2 regions of the Lysinibacillus sp. CNPSo 3705 genome follow, and region 1 is predicted to be linked to the other one. Evidence: predicted binding sites of a transcription regulator. Region 1 holds the regulator's gene; the other holds the start of a gene.
The links. The regulator Rex, encoded in region 1, represses fermentation and respiration genes when NADH is low (regulators of the CRP and FNR family bind a similar motif). The targets are predictions, from matches to a motif close to TTGTGAAATATTTCACAA.
Positions count from the first base shown of each region.

Region 2: the regulator Rex is predicted to act here: its motif matches at 1,351-1,368, upstream of PVA17_RS13880 (cytochrome ubiquinol oxidase subunit I).

Region 1 is NZ_JAQZSD010000071.1:11,718-15,150, forward strand. It holds gene PVA17_RS21195 (CPBP family intramembrane glutamic endopeptidase) at 1-138, shown strand, start outside; gene tatC (twin-arginine translocase subunit TatC) at 240-1,061, opposite strand; gene PVA17_RS21205 (twin-arginine translocase TatA/TatE family subunit) at 1,080-1,265, opposite strand; gene PVA17_RS21210 (redox-sensing transcriptional repressor Rex) at 1,418-2,053, opposite strand; gene PVA17_RS21215 (ABC transporter ATP-binding protein) at 2,608-3,433, shown strand, end outside.
Region 2 is NZ_JAQZSD010000030.1:30,888-34,320, forward strand. It holds gene PVA17_RS13875 (diacylglycerol kinase) at 94-1,008, shown strand; gene PVA17_RS13880 (cytochrome ubiquinol oxidase subunit I) at 1,618-2,964, shown strand; gene PVA17_RS13885 (cytochrome d ubiquinol oxidase subunit II) at 2,961-3,433, shown strand, end outside.

The DNA.
Region 1 (3,433 bases):
GCCTTCTTATACCACAAAACAAAACGCATTTGGACGTCCATTATCGCCCACGTCATGCTGAATGGTTTTGTGACGCTTATACAATTGTATGCTGAACCACTGCAAAAGTTTCTTGAACAACTAGAAAAAATGCAATAAAAATTAGTAAAATTTTTGCAAACCGCTGATTTCTAGTTGAACCTAGCTATTTATAACGACGAAAAAGCTCGATGCTGCTAATTGGCATCGAGCTTCTATTATTATTGATTTAATTCTTCGATTTGACGTCGTTGCTGTTCAAGTGCCTCTTCGACCTGACGTTTTTGCTCAGCTTCTTGCTCTTCCTTCATTCGCATTTCTTCTGATTTTAAGTATTTCTTATAGCCAACACGGGAAATCATAATACTAATTTCATAAAGAATGAATAACGGTACTGAAACCATTAAGTGTGAAGCTAATTCAGGTGGTGCGATTAAAGCAGCACATACAAATAAACCAAAGTATGAATACTTACGAATACGGATTAGTAGCTCAGGAGATAAAATCCCAATGCGTGAAAAGAACAAGACTACTATCGGTAATTGGAAAAGGAAACCAAAGGGTATTGTAAGCTTAAATAAAAACGAAAAATATTCATGTATGCCAATCGTTTGTTGAATCTCCAATTCGTTCGATAAATTCATCATAAACTTTATGACATAAGGGAATAGTAAAAAATATGAAAAGGACAACCCTGCTAAAAATAATAAAAATGAATACGGTATGTAGCTTAAGGTTGCTTTTCGTTCTACGTCCCTAAGTCCTGGGCTAATAAAAGCCCATAATTGGTACATCAATACCGGCGAAGATAGGATAAACGATATTAAAAAAATAACTTGGATATAAATTGCCAGTGGTGTTACTACATCAAATGCATGGAGTTCTATATTGTAATTCGCTCCAGTACTTTGAAGGTATTTAACAAGCGGCTTTGCAACAAAAAAGCCAGCAACCATAGCAAGAACAAAGAAAACGGCAACAATGAAAAGCCGTTTTCTTAATTCTTCTATATGTTCAATGACAGTTAGATCTTTTGGATTCATTCCTCAAACATCCTAACTTTACTTATCTAGTTCTTTCTTCTTCTTGTCATCATCATCTTCGTCGGCTAATCCTTTTGTAGCATTTTTGAATTCACGTAATGTTGAACCAAATGCTTTACCAAGCTCTGGTAACTTCTTAGGACCAAAAATTAGTAATGCGACAATTCCGATAATAATGAGGCTCATTGGACCTATTGGACCCATTACAGCCACCTCCTCTTTATATCCATCATTTTAACGCATATTTCGCCATTTTGCTAACTAATAATATGTGAAAGTTTTTCGTCATTCTCACATTTTATCTCATATTCGGTACAAATAACATTCACTGAAAGAAGTTAAATTATGTACAATTATCACTCTTCCTGATTACGAATTAAATAAATGAGTGCCTGCAATTCTACTGACAAATCGATTGTTAAAAGTTGCATTTTATCTGGTACAGTAATACGCTCTGGCGTAAAGTTTAAAATTCCTTTTGCATTCATCACTGCTAATCTATCAGCCATTTTCTGTGCAGAGCGTGGTGAAACTGTTAAAATTGCAAGCTCCGCTCCATATTCTGCATACTTTTCTTCCAATAAATCAGGATGAAAAACAGGAATATTGCTAATCATCTTCCCTTCCTTCGGGGCCTTTGAGTCAAATGCCACAACGATATGGGTATTATGATTTTTTTGGAAATTGTATTTTAATAAAGCACTACCTAAGTTCCCTACACCAATTAACGCTACTTTTGTGGCTTCATGTTGATCGAGCGTTTGACTAAAGAATTTTAAAAGATGCTGCACATCATAGCCATATCCCTTTTTCCCAAGAGCACCGAAATAAGAAAAATCACGGCGAATAGTTGCAGAATCAATTTTCATTGCTTCACTCAGTTCCTTCGACGAAATACGTTCCATGCCTTCTTGTGCAAAGTTTTGGATAAATCGATAGTAAAGAGGAAGTCTTTTCGTAGTGGCTTGTGGAATTTTTAATTCTTGTTTCAAACTTTTTCCTCCTTATAATGTATCAAATTCTCTTTATAAGGATCATCACCAAAACGTGTGGTTTATTTCCGTTCCGAGGGGCGCTTTGTTGCTGTCGCTTCGCTTTCGCACAGTCAAAACATTTGTTGCTGTCGCTTCGCTTTCGCACAGTCAAAACATTTGTTGCTGTCGCTTCGCTTTCACACAGAAAAAATTCACTGCGCTGCAAGGTCTCGGCCCAACACGATGTTGGTCACGGAGGCGTTATCACAGAATGAGATGCTTTTAGCCTTCGTTCCTCTATCGCTGACCCCCGAGGACGGGAATCAACTATTTATAGACGTTTTAACAAAAGTCATCAACAACTTTTGGTGATGAACCATTTATGATACATGCTTAATATTTCTAAGTTTATACTATTCACTGGAGGATTTCTCTTTAGTTAATGGCGCTTTTACGCCACTAACTAAAGAGAAATCGTTTCAATCTTACATGACAGCTTGGAATAAGTAAAGCATCGACATTGCAAGGCAATCGCACATCTATTACACTAAGGTAGAATTGAGGTGTCAAGAATGATTGTTTTACAGGTCAATCAACTATATAAATCCTTTATTGCAGATGAAATTTTAAGTGGCGTAAAATTAGAGGTTCAGCATCGTGACCGCGTTGCATTAGTAGGTCGTAACGGTGCTGGTAAGTCCACTTTACTTAAAATAATTGCTGGTCAAATGTCCTATGACTCTGGCGATATTATTATCCCTAAAGGTATACAAATCGGGTATTTAGAGCAGCATGCTGGATTAAACTCAACATTGTCGATTTGGGATGAAATGATGACAATTTTTGAACCGCTTATTACCCAGGAACAGGCAATCCGATCATTAGAACAACAAATGGCCGACCCTGCTGTTTATGAAAATCCTACTTTATATGCAAAAATAATGTCTGAATACGATCATTTGCAGCATAATTTTAAGGATGCAGGTGGCTATCAATATGAATCTGATACACGTTCTGTGCTTCATGGCATGCAGTTCTATCCTAATGATTACGAAAAGCCAATTAGCTCACTCTCAGGGGGACAACGGACCCGGCTAGCGCTTGCTAAACTTCTGTTAAGTAAACCTGATCTATTAATACTCGATGAGCCTACTAACCATTTAGATATTGATACCCTCTCTTGGTTGGAATCATATTTAAAAGGCTATGAAGGGGCTATCCTAATTGTTTCCCATGACCGCTACTTCTTAGACCAGGTTGTTTCTATTGTCTACGAAGTCTCTCGTCATCGCGTCACAAAATATAACGGCAATTATAGTGCCTATTTAGATGAAAAAGCGAAAAACTATGAGCGTGATTTGAAGCTTTATGAACGTCAGCAAGATGAAAAGGCCAAGC
Region 2 (3,433 bases), on a different contig from region 1:
CTTACTTTTGTTGACTATTGAAAGCTTAATGCAACATTTAAACGAATAGTTCGTTGAAAGAAATAGAATCTTATGAAGCAAAGAAGGTATGTTATGAAACGAGCAAGAATCATTTATAATCCTACATCTGGGCGTGAAGTGTTTAAAAAGCATTTACCAGAAGTATTGGCAAAATTAGAGGTAGCGGGCTATGAGACATCTTGTCACGCAACAACTTGTGAAGGCGATGCAACCATTGCAGCAAAAAATGCAGTTGAACGTGGCTTTGATATCATCATTGCAGTTGGTGGAGATGGCACATTAAATGAAGTTGTTTCAGGTGTGAGTTCATTTGAGAACCGCCCGAAAGTAGGTTTAATTCCGATGGGCACTACGAATGACTTTGCCCGTGCCGTGCACATTCCGCGAAATATTGAAGCTGCAGTTGACATCATTATTAAAGGCGAAACATTGCCGGTTGATGTTGGTTTATTAAATGGGGAACGCTATTTCATTAATATTGCCGCTGGCGGACGTATTACGGAGTTAACTTATGAAGTGCCAAGTAAAATGAAAACAATGCTAGGACAGCTAGCTTATTACTTAAAAGCAGTAGAAATGATCCCATCAATTAAAGCTTCTCATATGCGTATCGAATATGATGGCGAAGTGTTTGATGGGGATGCCATGATGTTTTTATGCGGCTTAACAAATTCAGTGGGTGGCTTTGAAAAGCTAGCACCTGATGCAAGTATTAATGATGGCTACTTTACTTTATTAGTATTGAAAAAAGTAAGCTTACCTGAGTTTATTCAGCTTGCTGCAATGGCATTAAGAGGCGAGCATTTGAATGATGATCGTGTAATTTATAAAAAGGCAAGTGTTGTAAAAGTATCTACTGAAGATGAAATACATTTAAACTTAGATGGTGAGTATGGTGGGGATGCACCTGCAACATTTGAAAACTTGAAACGTCATATTGAAATTTTTGTTCCACTAGCAGATATTCGTGAGGAAGACCGTATATAATGAACATAAAAAAGAGCTCTGCTTAATTTAGGTGGAGCTCTGTTTAATTTAAGGTGAGAGCCTGTTTAATCGAATTTTTTGGTGATTAATGGTTCATCACCAAAAGTTGTGGAGGATTTTTGTTAAAAAGTCTACTATGTAAATAAGTTGATTGGAGTGGAGGCTGGGCGACTCCTTGGGGATTAGCGTCACAGATGAGACCCTGCAGCGTAGCGAAGCGGCTCATCGGACGCCCCCAGGAAAGCGGCCAGCCGGAACGGAAATCAACCACACGTTTTGGTGATGGTCCATATTAATGGGTTAATCACCATATATATGAACATTTTCATCCTTTAATTGGTATTGTGAATGAATTAAGAAAAATGTTTGGCAAATGTGCGTATATTACTTGAACAAAATTTGAAACCTTTATAATAGGCCGAAATTCCGGTCCATTATAAAGGTTTTTTTCGTTGCAATAGTGGAAAATGGGGTAGAGATAAGGGAAAGGAAGTGTTGCCTTTGTATAAATCACAGGAAAGAAAGCTCATTTGGCTAAGCTTTGGTGTTGCAATTATTATGCTACTTTCCATACTTGGAAGAATATTTGGAGGTTAGGGGGGCAATGACATGGTGAATGAATCAGCAGTCTTTTGGAGTAGAGCATTAACGGAACTAACATTATCCTTCCATATTATTTATGCAACGATTGGTGTTGGTGTCCCGTTAATGATTATGATCGCACAATGGACTGGGTATAAAAAGAATGATGAGCACTATATTTTAATGGCAAGACGTTGGGCACGAGGTTTTGTTATTACGGTTGCAGTTGGAGTCGTCACAGGGACAGCAATTGGCTTACAGTTATCCTTACTATGGCCGAATTTCATGCAGCTTGCCGGTCAGACAATTGCCTTACCACTTTTCATGGAAACGTTCGCATTTTTCTTTGAAGCCATCTTTTTAGGCATCTACCTATATACTTGGGATCGCTTCGATAGTCAGAAGAAGCATATGCTACTGTTAATCCCAGTTGCTGTCGGTGCATCGATGTCAGCTGTGTTTATAACAATTGTCAATGCGTTTATGAATGCGCCACAAGGATTTGATATTGTAGACGGCCAGCTAGTGAATATTCAACCATTTTTAGCAATGTTTAATCCAGCAATGCCGACAAAGGTAGCGCATGTTCTCGTTACAGCCTATATGACATCCGCATTTGTGTTAGCAGCAATTGCAGGATATCGTATGCTTAGAGGTTCTAAGCATATATATCATAAAAAATCTTTATTACTACTTATGAAGATTGGTCTGATTTTCTCCATTGCTTCAGCAATTATTGGAGACTTTTCAGGAAAATATTTAGCAGAATATCAGCCAGAAAAACTAGCTGCGGCTGAGTGGCATTTTGAAACGGCAGACAAAGCTTCCCTTATACTATTTGGTGTATTAGAAGGGGAAGAAGTAAAATATGCTATTAAAGTACCTTATGCTTTGAGTGTTTTAGCACATAATAATCCAAATGCAGAGGTAATTGGCTTAGATCAATTTGCAGAAGAAGATCGACCACCATTATATATCCATTACCTCTTTAATCTCATGGTGTTTATCGGCATGTTTATGGCACTCGTTTCACTCGTTTATGTATGCGGGAAAGCACGTGATTGGCAGTTTATTCATTCACGTTGGTTTAGATGGATTGTTGTTGCAGGTGGACCACTTTCTATTATTGCGATTGAAGCAGGATGGTGGCTTGCTGAAGTTGGACGACAGCCTTGGATCTTATATGGATTAATGCGAACACCAGAAGGGGCCACGACGAGTGACCATGTAGATTTAATGATGCTGTTGTTTACAGGTGTGTATGCCGTATTAGGAGTAGGAAGTATGGTCGTGTTAATTCGTATGTTCAAAAAGAATCCAATTGAGCGAGAGTTAGAAGATCGCCATGCTGAAAAAGGCGGTGACATCCTATGACATTAGAGATTTTAGGTATTTCAGTTTTATGGATTTTCCTATTTGGTTATGTCATTGTAGCTTCAATCGATTTTGGTGCAGGCTTTTTTAATGCCTACAGCCTACTAATCGGAAAAAATCACATTTTAACAAATATTATTAAACGTTATTTATCACCAGTTTGGGAAGTAACCAATGTCTTTTTAGTATTCTTCTTTGTTGGGATTGTTGGATTTTTCCCACAAACAGCTTTCTATTATGGAACGATTTTACTTGTTCCAGTTAGTATTTCGCTAGTGCTTCTTGCAATACGAGGCTCCTATTATGCATTTGAATCATATGGCGCACGTGGGCATATTGGTTACACGTTGACGTATGGTATAGCAGGCTTACTTATTCCAGCCTCACTCTCTGTTGTATTTGCGATTGCTGCTGGCGGCTATGTTGATATTGCTGACGGGCAACCGTTCTTGAATTATTGGACGTTGTA